4 regions of the Shewanella seohaensis genome follow, and region 3 is predicted to be linked to each of the others. Evidence: predicted binding sites of a transcription regulator. Region 3 holds the regulator's gene; each other region holds the start of a gene.
What was found. Region 3 encodes sigma-54, which starts transcription at its own class of promoters, with help from an activator protein. Its sites were predicted from a motif close to GTTGGCACGNNNNTNGNNT; they were not measured.

Region 1 (3,479 bases), 200 kb from region 3:
TTCATATCGAGGTCAAAATACTGCTGTACCCCAATCCATTCGCCTGCCATCGAGCCAAGCACTACGACCACTAAGGCTACCCAGAGTACGTTAACGCCAAGACGTTGATATTTTGGCTCATAACCCGATAAGGCGGGAGCAATATACAACCCAGTACCTAACCAGGCCGTGGCAATCCAAAATACCGCTAATTGGGTGTGCCAGGTGCGAGTGACTGAGTAGGGCAGTATTTCTGAAATCGGTAAACCGTAAAATTCTTGGCCTTCTACCGCATAGTGGGCAGTGATACCGCCGAGTAAAATTTGCAGTAAAAACAGACCAATTGCCGTGATGAAGTATTTGCCAACGGCTTTTTGTGAGGCGGTTGGTTTAGTGAAAAACAGCGGATCTTGCTCCGAAGGCTTGGGCAGGCTTTCGTGTTTGCCGCTTGCATGGTGCCAGATCAATCCGCCAATCCCCGCAATTAGGGTCACAATACTGAGTATCGACCAGACGATATTATCCGAGGTCGGTGTATTGCCTAACTGGGGATCGAAAGGCCAGTTATTGGTGTAGGTATAGGGGGCATCTGGGCGTTCAGTGATTGCCGCCCAGGCTCCCCAAAAAAGAAACGCATTGAGTTGTTCGCGGCGGGCAAGATCGGGCACTGTACCCTCTTTCATGGCGTATTGTTCACGAAGATGACTAAGCGCTGGATCGCTCCCAAACAGGGATAGATAATGCTGCTCGACCCTGTTAATCGCTTCGATACGAGTGTTAGACAAGCGAATAAGCACTGTGCCATCGGCCTGTGGCTCGACGCTGTTATGGCGTAAATCTTCCCTTAATGCCTGCTCAAGCCCGGCTTTTTGTTGGGAGTTTAATTGGGCGAACGGCGTTTGATATTGCTGCTCTGCGCGAATATCGAGCCAAGCTTCGGCTTCTCTGTGTAACCAGTCGGCGGTCCAATCTGGGGCGACATAAGAGCCATGTCCCCAAACCGACCCCAGTTGATGGCCGCCCATGGAGCGCCAGACCAATTGACCCTGTTCGATATCATTTTCGCTAAACACAACCTGACCATTTACATCCGTAAATGCGTTGGGTATCGGCGGTTTTTCCCGATAAATTTCACTGCCTATGCTCAGCAGGACAGTGAATGAAGCAATCAGCACAACTAATAGTGCGATAGCGGTGAGTTTTTGTTTGCTCATAAGTCTCCTTGATGCAACGTCATTTTGATACGTTTCACCTGCTATTGCGTAATACGTGCCAAATGTTTTTGTTGTTGAAAATAAAGGAAAATACAAGTTTTGTGTTATGGTGTATTGTCTTTTTGATACTGAATTTTTATTGTCGATATGACAATTATTGTCTTTATGACAGCTTTAGGAGCTTGAATGTCGATAACACAATGAAAAAGGGGATTTTATCTATGCTTTCAAGTTATTGCGGAGTTAATGGGATTTAAGTCGGCATTGGGAAGATACAGTACATTTTTATATGGTTATCCCCACCATTTAGGCTGTATGCGGTGAGTTTGTATGGAATAGGTTTTTTAAATGTATTGATAAATAAAGATTTTATCTTGTTTATGGGGCTTAGGTTATGTTCAGTAGGTATTTTTGCTTGTACTGGTTTATATATAAAAGTTAGTCAAAATGGCCTATTACTGAGGATTTCAATGTAGATGTTTGAAATTTAATATTTAAAACTCCATTAATTTGCATTTTTTATGCTAGTATAGAAACACAAAAAATTTCAACTGAGTCATTTTTAATCTAGGTGATTTCTTTATCGTTTAACTAAACACTCTTGTATTTAAGGAGGCATGTGTGGATGCAGATTCCATCAATAGTTTTTTTCTGATCGGTGCCTTGCTTGCCGCTGTGAGTGTTTTGTTAAGTCCCGTGTCTTCGCGCTTGGGTATCCCTATCTTATTAATTTTCCTCGCAGTAGGGATTTTAGCTGGGGAAGATGGTCCCGGTGGCATTCTATTTGACGACTACTCAACCGCTTATCTTGTCAGTAACTTAGCCTTAGCCATTATCTTGCTCGATGGCGGTATGCGTACGCGTGTCGCAAGCTTTAGGGTGGCACTCTGGCCGGCATTGTCACTGGCGACCTTCGGCGTCGCTATCACCACTAGTATCACTGGTGTAATGGCCGCATGGCTATTTGACTTACATTGGTTACAAGGTTTGCTGGTGGGGGCGATTGTCGGCTCCACCGATGCGGCGGCGGTATTCTCACTATTAAAGGGGCGTAGCTTAAACGAGCGTGTTGGCGCGACGCTGGAAATCGAATCGGGTAGCAACGATCCTATGGCGGTGTTTTTAACCGTAACCCTGATTGCTATCCTCGCGAATGTGGACGCCGAGCTATCCGCAAGCTTTATGCTGATAAGCTTTATCAAACAGTTTGGCTTGGGGATTTTCCTCGGCCTCGGTGGCGGTTGGCTGCTGTGGAAGTTGGTGAATTTAAGCAAGCTTGCCGAAGGTTTGTATTCGATTTTAGTGCTTAGTGGCGGCCTGATGATTTATGCCGCGTCGAACAAACTTGGCGGCAGCGGCATCCTGTCGATTTACTTAGTCGGTCTATTCCTTGGCAACAAGCCTACCCGTGGTCGCCATTCAATCTTAAACGTATTGGATGGCATGACTTGGGTCAGTCAAATCGGTATGTTCCTCGTATTAGGGCTGCTGCTCACACCGTCTGACTTGTTAGATATTTGGCTGCCGGGCTTGGCATTAGCCTTTGGAATGATCCTGTTTGCCAGACCGTTAGCCGTTTGGCTCAGCTTGCTGCCCTTTAAGAGTTTTAGCAGTCGTGACCGTTGGTTTATCTCTTGGGTTGGGCTTCGCGGCGCCGTGCCGATTATTTTAGCCGTATTCCCTATGATGGCGGGATTACCGGGCGCTCAGTTGTACTTTAACTTGGCATTCTTCGTGGTGTTAGTGTCACTGTTAGTGCAAGGGGCATCGCTCACCACGGCGGCGCGTTTAGCTAAGGTGGAGCTACCGCCTAAGCCATTACCTATTTCACGCTCTGGGGTCGAAATTTACCCGAGCAGCGAGTGGGAAGTGTTTGTGTACCATTTGAGTGAAAACAAATGGTGTATCGGCGAGCCGCTTAAACGTCTCTCTATGCCGGATGGCACGCGGATTGCGGCGGTATTTCGCCAAAACACACTGTTGCATCCATCGGGCAGTACCTGCCTAGAAGCTGGGGATATTTTGTGTGTGCTCGGGCAAGAGAAGAGCCTAGAGGCCTTGAGTAACCTCTTTAGTCAGGCGCCCGAAACCAAGGAAGTGCCACGTTTCTTCGGGGACTTCTTTATCGATACCGAGGTTAAGCTGCTGGATCTGGCGCCGATTTATGGTCTGGAGTTAGACGAAGGAACAGGTGATATGACGGTCGCGGATTTAGTGGCGGCAGAATTAGGTTCACATCCGGTACTTGGGGATCAGTTCCTGTGGCAGTCACTGCATTGGGTGGTT
Region 2 (3,479 bases), on a different contig from region 3:
ATCAAGGGCTTGGGAGACAGCATTGAGCTTACTGCTTAAACCAAAGAGGGCGTGTGACAGGGCATTGGTGGTGCCTAACGGGATAATGCCTAAGGTGATATCGGTGTCGATAATCTCCGCCGCGACCTCTGTGACTGTGCCATCGCCACCGCAAGCGATGATGATATCGGCGCCCTGAAGCCGTGCTTTTTTCGCTTGGGTTTGGGCGCTAATCTCTGGCGTGGTGAGCGCTAACTGCACTTCAAAATAGCGTTTCAGTTCAGTGCAAATTTGTTCGCCATGGCTCTGCCATTTTCCCGCGCCAGAGACGGGATTGGCGATAATCCAGGCTCGCTTATGCAGTTTGATTTCCCCTTGAGTGTACATCTGCTCCAGCGCTTTAAGTTGCCAGCGATTTAACCTAGCGGTTTTACGAATGCTTTTAATCTGTTGCAGCACCTCCGCAAAACTGAGTTCGGGACGGCGGCATACAAGATAAGCGGCCAGCACCATTACGGAGCGCCCGCGGCCGAGCGCACAGTGGATTAATACCCGCTTTTGGGCGCGTACTTGACGGTGTAACCAGTTAATCGCCTGATTTAATTGGGCGCTAGTTGGCACGCTGTGGTCAAGAATAGGGATATTCAGATAGTCGATATGATCCTCATACAGGGACACATCGAGGCCGTCGAATTCGGCGGTGACATCTAAAATAGCGGTAATGCCATAACGATTCAGTTTAGGTAAATCGGCAGCGCTTAAGCGGCTACCCAAGTACAGATATTTATCAATGGCTTGCATTGAAGGCACGCTATCGCGGCGCCGCGCCCAGAGATTATAGAGTCGGCATCCTAATAAAAATGGAATAAAGCCCCAACGGATATACCAAGGGATGGATCCATCCTGACGTTTTCTAAAAATACTGGCGAGATTAAACCAATAGGCCGAGCCGACAAGGGCGAGGGATAGGCTGCTCCATGCCCAAATAAAGGTGAGAATAGGGGAGTGCCCCGTTACGGCGAAATAGCCAAATAACAGCGCTCCGAACAGGTAGAAATACTTAATGTGGATCCTACTCAGCATTGGCATCTCCTCCATTGATAAGCGGCGAGCCTCAGGGAAACCCACTTTATCGTGACCAATAGCTGTCACGATAAAGTGGTTCGGTGGTACTCAATTGAACTGTGGTTCCCCTGATGGGCTCGTATGCGGGACTCACTACTTGCCGTCATCCGTTCTAGCAGCGGGTATCTTTCGCTTTAACGCCTTCTTTCAGTTCTTCACAGGCATCTTCAATCGCATTGCCGGTATCAGTGATGGCTTCATCGATTTTTTCGCCTGCGTCCTCGGCGTGGTTGTCGCTACAGGCTGACAGTCCAAAGGTTAATAATAAGGCTAAAAATGCAGTGGTAATCATGGTCATAGGTTTCATATCGATTCTCCTTTTATCCAATTTAAGCGCGTGGTGCCTTGCCCTTAAGGGCGTTGACCAGCAGGGAAATCACAAGTAATACAATAAATAGGAAGAAAATAATCTTTGCGATCCCCGCTGCGGCGCCAGCGATCCCCGTAAATCCAAACAGTCCGGCGATAATGGCCACAACCAGAAACATTAAGGTCCAACCTAACATAGCCACCTCCTTTGTCTTATTTCGGTTTTTCTGTCTTCTTTCACTCTGCATGTTTACGTCGAGCGAGCTAGTTGCTGGGTGAGTTGAATTAGCTAGATTACTTCTTACATCCCGTTATCACTCAATCCCGCAATAAACTCACAAAGGGGATATTGCGAGCTTAATGCCAACTTTGATATTTTTAGCTAATCTACTGATTTTTAGCGTAATTATTAAATGCTGTATTGGCGGGAGTATTGGCTGATATAAGCGAGATAGGCAATTTTTACCTGCGATTCGGTAAGAGTTGCAGTGTGATATTTGCGAGAACAGCATAAAAAAGCCGATACCTTTTGAGTATCGGCTTAGATTAAGGTATCGATTGCAAAATTGAGAATACGACTGACAGTACCTTGCGGAAAGTTCTTAGCTCTTGCATCTGCGCTAACGCCAACAGTCGCAATGCAGCTGTGATGTGTCCTATCAAGTCGCGTTTGAATGATATCTGTTAGACATTACGATAATAACTGCACAGGAAATACCATAGAGCGCACTAAGACTTCCATAATGAATTCCTGCTTCAGCGGACGTAATATTCCCAGATACAAAAGACATAGATATTCCAATATAGGCGCTCAAAATCCCCACAGTTGCACCAGCTAGCCCAAACTTACAACCTCGATGACTGGATGCTAAGGTGCTGTCTGCGGTGCTATTAATATCCAGATTACTAACGTTAATATCAAAAGCTGCCGCTAGCGCTCTTTTGGATTCTAAGGAGCCAGAGCCTTCACTCTCTACTCTCTGAATAGTACGAATGCTCAGTCCTGAGATTGTGGCGAGTTGATCTTGGGACCAAGAACGTTCGCTTCGAAGCTTTTTCACTAATTCTTTGTTTATCATTTGTTCCATTTTCTAGTTCCTAATAATGATTGCAGTAGGCGAATCATCATATAGAACCCATGATTTTAGTTATGACAACCTTACGTCAAAGTTACGACAGTAACCCGCCAAGCCGTTTTACGCCGCCAACAGCGGGAAAACATGCGGTTTTCTGCGCTAGGCTAAGGTGATACTGTTTGGCTAAGTGAAAACCTTATAATCAAACTGAAATCCTAATTGATTAATGATGTCTGTGCATTGTGATAGGAACCGCGTTGCTAATGTTGTTGGCTCATACTTGCACATAATATTAATTTTAAACCCTCTCCCACGTGAATCTGGATAGCTTTCAAATACCTCGCCAGACTCGAGAAAAGCCAAGTAGATATTGAAGGAGCAAGAGATGCTTATCATCCCATTCCAAATGATCTGAGATGGTTAGCACGACGACACCTTCATTATCTATTCCAATGGCGTCAATTGAATCTTGATCTTCTATGCTCATAGATATTCAACTCTAATGGATTGCGGCAAATCTCACCTTCAATAATTTGAAGTGGTAAAGCTCAAGATTATGATTTTAGTGTTTATTTTTAGTTGTGATTCATTTCTATCAGAGCCGGTGCATCGGTTCAGTTCTTCGGGTTTTGTATAACGAATTGTTTGTAATGTATTGAATATTAAGGCTCGATAATAAGGATTATTTGAAATAATGTGCAAAACGATACTTTTGAATGATAAAAATCCTTATTAACAAACCATGCTTTATATAAAGTTTTGGGACGATTGCATTTATCAACGTCTCCCACCCAATTTTAAATCTTGCCTCATGTATTGGATTGATTGTAGATCAGTGTTGCAGGCGAGCATTGTCGCGCTACGTTCTGTGACAAGAGTGGGCCATTGGAAAAATGGATTTTTCCGTTGAGCCCCCAAGGATGGGTTTACGGCGTGCCACTGAAGTGACAATGCGGAGCGGAAACAGAACTCCAATCGGCTTTTGGCATT
Region 3 (3,479 bases):
AGGGCAAGGCCTTTATGCCGACCTTAACGCGCAGGAAGTGCAATTGACCAGTCAGGTAGTAGGAACCTATGAAGCAAAATAACATATTACTTGCCGGCCTAATGCTAATCACCAGCATGAGCGCCTTCGCCAAGGTTGGTGACTTACAGCAAGAAGTGAAAATTAAAGCCGTTAGCCAAACTGCGGACATTAAAAACAACCAGATCATTTTCTTCGGTCCGGTTGAAGTCACCCAAGGCTCGATTAAAATCCATGCAGATCAACTACGTGCATTTTCTGCCGAAGGGGAAAACAGCAAGATTTTAGTGGCAACCGGTAATCCTGCGACTTATAGCCAGATCCTCGACGATGGACGCCCAGCTTCGGCGAGCGCGAAAGAAATTCGCTACGAAATGGCGACCCGCACCCTAACTTTGACGGGCTCAGCGAGCCTAGATCAAGCGGGTAGCCAAGTGACGGGTAACCTCATCCGTTACGATATTATTCAGCAAAAATTGATCGCTGAGAGTACGGGTAGCGGTGATGATCGCGTGATTACCATTATTCAACCTGACAACTATCAGGAAGAGCTCAAGAACCAGCCCGCGGACAAACCTGTGAAAAAACAGGACTCTAAATGACCCAAATCACCTTAAAAGCACAGAATCTCGCTAAGAGTTATAAGAGTCGTCAGGTTGTGAAAGATGTCAGCCTGACGGTGAAAACGGGTCAAGTCGTCGGCCTACTCGGCCCAAACGGCGCGGGTAAAACCACCACCTTCTATATGGTCGTGGGCTTAGTCAAAAGCGATAAAGGCCATATCTTTATCGACGATGATGATTTAACCGCCGATCCCATGCACCTGCGCGCCCGCAAAGGTATTGGTTACCTGCCACAGGAAGCCAGTATCTTTCGCAAGCTGAGCGTGCACGACAATATCATGGCGGTACTGCAAACCCGTAAAGAGCTCAATCGCGATCAACGCGAAGAAGAGCTGGAACATCTGCTCGAAGAGTTCCATATCACCCATATTCGCGATAGCCAAGGCATGTCGTTATCGGGCGGTGAACGTCGCCGTGTCGAAATTGCCCGCGCTTTAGCGGCCAATCCTAAGTTTATTCTGCTCGATGAACCCTTCGCCGGTGTCGACCCGATTTCGGTTATCGATATCAAGAAAATCATCGAACAACTCAAGAGCCGAGGCCTTGGGGTACTGATCACAGACCACAATGTGCGCGAGACCTTAGACGTCTGTGAACATGCCTACATTGTTAGTCACGGAAACCTGATTGCCGAAGGAACTCCCGCAGAGATCTTAGACAATCAGCAAGTTAGGGCTGTGTACTTAGGTGAACAATTCAGGCTATAGTTACTTAAACAGAGCCAATTAGCCTTGGATTTTGGCTTAGTAAGCGCCATCAATATGATAACAAGCGGCCTAAATTCAAAATAATAACGTAGGGATCAGCGGTAACATGAAAGCGTCACTCCAGCTCAAACTGGGTCAACAGTTAACCATGACGCCACAACTTCAACAGGCCATTCGTCTGTTGCAATTGTCGTCATTGGAACTGCAGCAAGAGATCCAGCAAGCCTTAGACTCTAATCCTCTTCTCGAGCTGGAAGAGGAGCAATTCGACGCGCCTACCGAACGTAAGCAAGATATCGCCGATACCGACTTTAGCGAAACGACGGCCCAACCACAGGAACAAGACAATTCCACCGTGGACATTGCCGAGTCGTTGACCAAAGAATCTCTGCCCGAAGAACTGCCCATGGACACCACTTGGGATGAAGTCTTTACCGCCTCGCCAAACTCAGGTTCTGGTGCCAGCCGTGAAGATGACATGCCCTTCCAAGGGGAAACCAGTGAAGGCCTGTACGAACATTTAGAATGGCAGAAAAACCTCACGCCCTTCTCTGAAACCGACTTAGCCATCGCCACCGCGATTATTGATGCCATCGACGATCAAGGTTATCTCACTCAAAGTACTGAAGATATCCTCGAGGCCATGGGCAATCCAGAGATTGAACTGGATGAAGTCGAAGCCGTACTCAAGCGTATTCAACACTTCGATCCCGTTGGTGTCGCCGCAAGGGATTTAAGCGAATGTCTGCTTATCCAACTCTCCCATTTTTCGCCGGATACCCCACACCTCGAAAACGCCCGCATGTTGATCAAAGATCATTTAGATCTGATCGCTGCCCGCGACTTTAGGTTGTTGATGCGTAAGACCAAACTTAAAGAGGACGAGTTAAGGGACAGCATAGCGCTGATCCAAACCTTAAACCCTCGCCCCGGTTTGCTCATCACCCCTGTTGATGAAGAATATGTCATCCCCGATGTATCGGTGTCGAAGAAAAACGGTCGCTGGGTGGTCGAGTTAAATCCAGACTGCATGCCAAAAATCAATGTTAATCAGCAATATGCAGCCATGGCACGCAGCACCAAAAGCCAAGCCGATAGCCAATTTATCCGCGGGCATCTGCAAGAAGCCAAGTGGTTTATCAAAAGCCTTGAAAGCCGTAACGAAACACTGCTCAAAGTGGCAAACTGCATAGTGCAATATCAACAGGGCTTCTTCGAATACGGTGAAGAAGCCATGAAACCTATGGTCCTGAACGATATCGCCGAGGCGGTAGAAATGCATGAGTCCACCATTTCACGGGTGACCACACAAAAATACATGCATACCCCAAAGGGACTTTTTGAACTAAAATATTTCTTCTCAAGCCACGTCGGGACTGATGATGGCGGTGAGTGCTCATCCACGGCAATCAGAGCCTTCATTAAGAAACTGGTTGCAGCGGAAAACCAGAAAAAACCATTAAGCGACAGCAAGATGGCACAGCTTCTGGCAGAACAGGGAATTAACGTTGCGCGCAGAACCATTGCGAAGTACCGAGAAGCGATGCTTATTCCCCCTTCCAATCAGCGTAAAAGTTTATAGCCTAAAGTGGAAATCGGAGGACGTTTATATGCAAATAAACCTGAGTGGACACCATATCGAGATTACTGAATCGTTACGGGCTTATGTTGAGGAAAAGTTTTCAAAACTTGAACGTCATTTCGAACAGATCAATAATGTGCACGTTGTGCTCAATGTTGAGAAAATGCAACAAATTGCCGAAGCGAGAATCAACCTCACCGGTGGTGAAGTCTTCGCGACTTCAGAGCATGCAGATATGTATGCTGCCATAGACGTCCTGATAGACAAGCTTGATCGTCAGGTTATTAAACACAAAGAGAAGTTAACAAAACACTAGCAATGGAACTTCGTACCATACTGCGGCCGGAATGCACGACCTGCGCCACTCCGGGCAGTAAGAAAAAGGTACTGGAACTTATCAGCGACTTAGCCGCTGCCCAGTACCCCACCCTCTCATCTCAAGAGATCTTCGAAAGCCTAGTGGCGCGCGAAAAGATGGGGAGCACAGGTATAGGTAACGGCATCGCCATTCCACATGGTCGATTAACCGATATAACACAACCCATAGCC
Region 4 (3,479 bases), on a different contig from region 3:
CGTTACTACCGGTTCGTTCGACCTCTTTAGCTTAGGTGTATTGCCGGTTTTGTTTGGCATACTCACACAGGCACCTTGGTCTAGCTTAGTGCTGAAAATTTATATTGGATTACAGACCTTAGGCCTTTCGGCACTGGGGATTACCGCGATTATCGCCTATCAAATTACCCCGCAAGACGTCAAAGTGGTGGTTGAAGGTCACAACATCCCGATGTTGCCCTTAGTCTTAAGCATCATCGCCTTGTTGTTAGTGCAGTATTGGGTAGCCTTTTCCCGCATCACCCATCATTATTTAACCGCAAAGGTAAAAGCGTAAGCTTGTTTATTGCTAAGCCCTTGTTTCTAGCCTAAGTTAACGGCTCCCTAAAAGACCTGATAAAGCCAGCCACTATGACTCATTTATCGCCTAGCGAACTCTCGATTCTCATTGTTGAGCCATCGGAAACCCAGCGCCGCATTATCATCAAGCGTTTACAGCAAGAAGGCATTATCAGCATTCAAAATGCCGCAAGTTTGACCCAAGCAAGGGAGTTGATTGCCCGCCACAAGCCGGATCTCATCGCCAGTGCCATGTATTTTGAAGATGGCACCGCGACCGAGTTTTTAAGCTACCTGCGCACCAACAGCGAATATAAAGACATCCAATTTATGTTGGTTTCGAGCGAATGTCGCCGCGAGCAATTGGAGATTTTCCGCCAGTCTGGCGTAGTCGCGATACTGCCAAAACCTTTTAATGCCGAACACTTAGGCAAGACGCTGAATGCGACCATCGATTTGCTCAGCCACGATGAACTCGACCTAAGTCACTTCGATGTGCATGACGTGCGTGTGCTCGTGGTCGATGACAGCCGCATGGCGCGTAATGTGATTAAACGTACCATTGGCAACCTTGGGATCAAGCAGATCACCGAAGCGGAAGATGGCGCTCAAGCCATTGAGTTAATGCGTAATAATATGTTTGACCTGATCATTACCGATTACAATATGCCCAGTGTTGATGGCCTAGCACTCACTCAATTTATCCGCAATGAAAGTCAGCAATCCCATGTGCCTATCCTCATGGTGTCTTCGGAAGCGAATGATGCTCACCTGAGCAATGTCTCTCAGGCGGGAGTCAATGCCCTGTGCGATAAACCCTTCGAACCCAAATTGGTGAAGCAGCTCTTATATCAACTGCTCGAAGAATAAAACCTAAGTCACGAATGGGGTAAATATTCTGCATTTTTGTTACTTATAGGACACAAGCCCGCAGCAAAGGGCTTTCCAATGGCTAAACCTTGTGGCATGTTAGGCACGCTGACTTAATAAATCTACGGAAAGAAGAGACAATAAAGATGAACAAAACTGAACTTATTGCCAAGATTGCAGAAAATGCCGATATCACTAAAGCTGAAGCAGCACGTGCATTGAAATCTTTCGAAGCAGCTATTACTGAATCAATGAAAAACGGTGACAAGATCTCTATCGTTGGATTTGGCTCTTTTGAAACCTCCACTCGCGCAGCTCGTACTGGCCGTAACCCACAGACAGGTAAAGAAATTCAGATCGCTGAAGCCACTGTGCCTAAGTTTAAAGCGGGTAAAACCTTGCGTGATAGTGTGAACTAATTTGCTCGACATTGATTTTATAAAACGCCTCCTCTGTGAGGCGTTTTTTTGCCCTCACGAAAGCATGAAAGATGATTTTTTGCACAAACACAGTGCGTCCACCGCTCCATTTTTGAGCATTTTAAAACATTTTATTAACACACGTTGTGTAACCAATTGTTTTTAATGATGTTCAAATAATGGCATGTGATTAGCAATTCCCTTATCAGAAAAAACCATGATGCACCAATGTCACCCACTCTGTGGTGGCATGAGTGAATCGATAAATAAGTCAATCGAGGGGATGAGAATGAGAAAATCACTGTACAGCGTTTTGGCATTATCGACGGGATTGTTATTAACGACCAACGCCTTTGCGGCGGTGTCCGGCAATATTGGCGGCACCTCAAACTATCTATGGCGCGGGGTCACTCAAACCAATGATGCGGTCGCCATCCAAGGAGGCATTGACTATAGCCATGACTCCGGATTCTATGCCGGCACTTGGGCCTCAAATGTCGACTTTGGCGACGATACCAGCTATGAGTTGGATCTCTATGCAGGCTACGGCGGCAACATCACCGAAGACCTCAGCTACGATATTGGCTACCTCTACTACGCTTACCCCGATGCCGAAGGCAGCATCGATTTTGGTGAACTGCACGGTGCCATCACCTGGAAATGGTTTGAACTCAGTTATTCCCACGTGATCAACGCCGGTGATGATGTCGCGGCCGAGCCATTAGATAACAAAGATATGAGTTATCTTGCGGCCACTGCATCTTTCCCACTGACGGATAAACTGAGCCTGTCATTGCACTACGGTTATTCTAGCGGCGATGTGGTCGAATCTTGGTTCGATGAGGATAACTACGCAGATTACAACGTCACACTCAGTGCCGATACCAGCATGGGCACTGTCTCATTTATGGTGTCGGATACGGATCTGCAGGGTGATGATGCCAAGGTTGTTTTAGGCTATTCCTACGGCTTTGATTTATAAAATTAAACGCTAAAAAAACGCCGCGATTATCGCGGCGTTTTTGTTAGGCTATCACGGCGCGATTCGATTTACGCGCTAATACCATCTTCTCAATATATTCCACGATAGGCTCAGTCACCGAAATCCCCGTGGTCTGCTCAATGCCTTCAATACCGGGCGCCGAGTTCACCTCTAGGATCAAGGGGCCGCGATTCGATCGTAAAATATCAACCCCCGCCACCACTAATCCCATGGCTTTCACTGCGGCAACCGCCATCTTGCGCTCTTCGGGCGTAATTTTTACTTTCTCGCCGCAGCCGCCTAAGTGCAGGTTAGAGCGAAAATCCCCTTCAGGCCCTTGGCGCTTCATCGAAGCCACGACTTTATCGCCGACCACAAAACAGCGAATATCGCTGCCGTTGGACTCCTTAATATATTCCTGCACCATGATATTGGCTTTCAGCCCTAAAAAGGCTTCAATCACGCTCTCGGCGGCGGTTTTAGTTTCGGCTAACACCACGCCAATCCCTTGGGTGCCTTCCAACAACTTAATCACTAAAGGGGCACCGCCCACCATGTTAATCAAGTCTGGAATATCATTGGGTTTATTGGCAAATCCCGTCACTGGCATGCCGATACCTTTGCGGGAAAGCAATTGCAGCGCGCGTAACTTATCCCGTGAACGTGCGATTGAAATCGAGTCGTTGGCGGCAAACACGCCCATCATTTCAAACTGGCGCACAACGGCACAGCCGTAAAAGGTCACACTGGCGTGGATCCGCGGAATAATGGCATCGAATCCAGTTAACTCTTGGCCTTGATAATGAATGCTCGGCTTGATGGAGTTGATATTCATGTAGCAATTCAAGGTATTAATAACCACGGCTTCATGGCCACGGCTCTCGCAGGCC

Region 1: the regulator sigma-54 is predicted to act here: its motif matches at 1,238-1,256, upstream of L2713_RS01155 (nitric-oxide reductase large subunit).
Region 2: the regulator sigma-54 is predicted to act here: its motif matches at 1,763-1,781, upstream of L2713_RS02715 (DUF1328 domain-containing protein).
Region 4: the regulator sigma-54 is predicted to act here: its motif matches at 1,786-1,804, upstream of L2713_RS12990 (TorF family putative porin).

The regions. Positions count from the first base shown of each region.
Region 1 is NZ_JAKILE010000001.1:261,820-265,298, reverse strand. It holds gene L2713_RS01155 (nitric-oxide reductase large subunit) at 1-1,193, opposite strand, end outside; gene L2713_RS01150 (potassium/proton antiporter) at 1,815-3,479, shown strand, end outside.
Region 2 is NZ_JAKILE010000002.1:111,329-114,807, forward strand. It holds gene L2713_RS02705 (diacylglycerol kinase family protein) at 1-1,062, opposite strand, end outside; gene L2713_RS02710 (hypothetical protein) at 1,217-1,411, opposite strand; gene L2713_RS02715 (DUF1328 domain-containing protein) at 1,434-1,610, opposite strand; gene L2713_RS02720 (helix-turn-helix transcriptional regulator) at 2,073-2,501, opposite strand; partial or broken gene L2713_RS20570 (DUF6572 domain-containing protein) at 2,673-2,976, opposite strand.
Region 3 is NZ_JAKILE010000001.1:464,763-468,241, forward strand. It holds gene lptC (LPS export ABC transporter periplasmic protein LptC) at 1-82, shown strand, start outside; gene lptA (lipopolysaccharide transport periplasmic protein LptA) at 69-620, shown strand; gene lptB (LPS export ABC transporter ATP-binding protein) at 617-1,348, shown strand; gene L2713_RS02040 (RNA polymerase factor sigma-54) at 1,455-2,930, shown strand; gene hpf (ribosome hibernation promoting factor) at 2,959-3,246, shown strand; gene ptsN (PTS IIA-like nitrogen regulatory protein PtsN) at 3,249-3,479, shown strand, end outside.
Region 4 is NZ_JAKILE010000010.1:93,693-97,171, reverse strand. It holds gene L2713_RS13005 (hypothetical protein) at 1-316, shown strand, start outside; gene L2713_RS13000 (response regulator) at 391-1,188, shown strand; gene L2713_RS12995 (HU family DNA-binding protein) at 1,335-1,607, shown strand; gene L2713_RS12990 (TorF family putative porin) at 1,897-2,589, shown strand; gene rimK (30S ribosomal protein S6--L-glutamate ligase) at 2,633-3,479, opposite strand, start outside.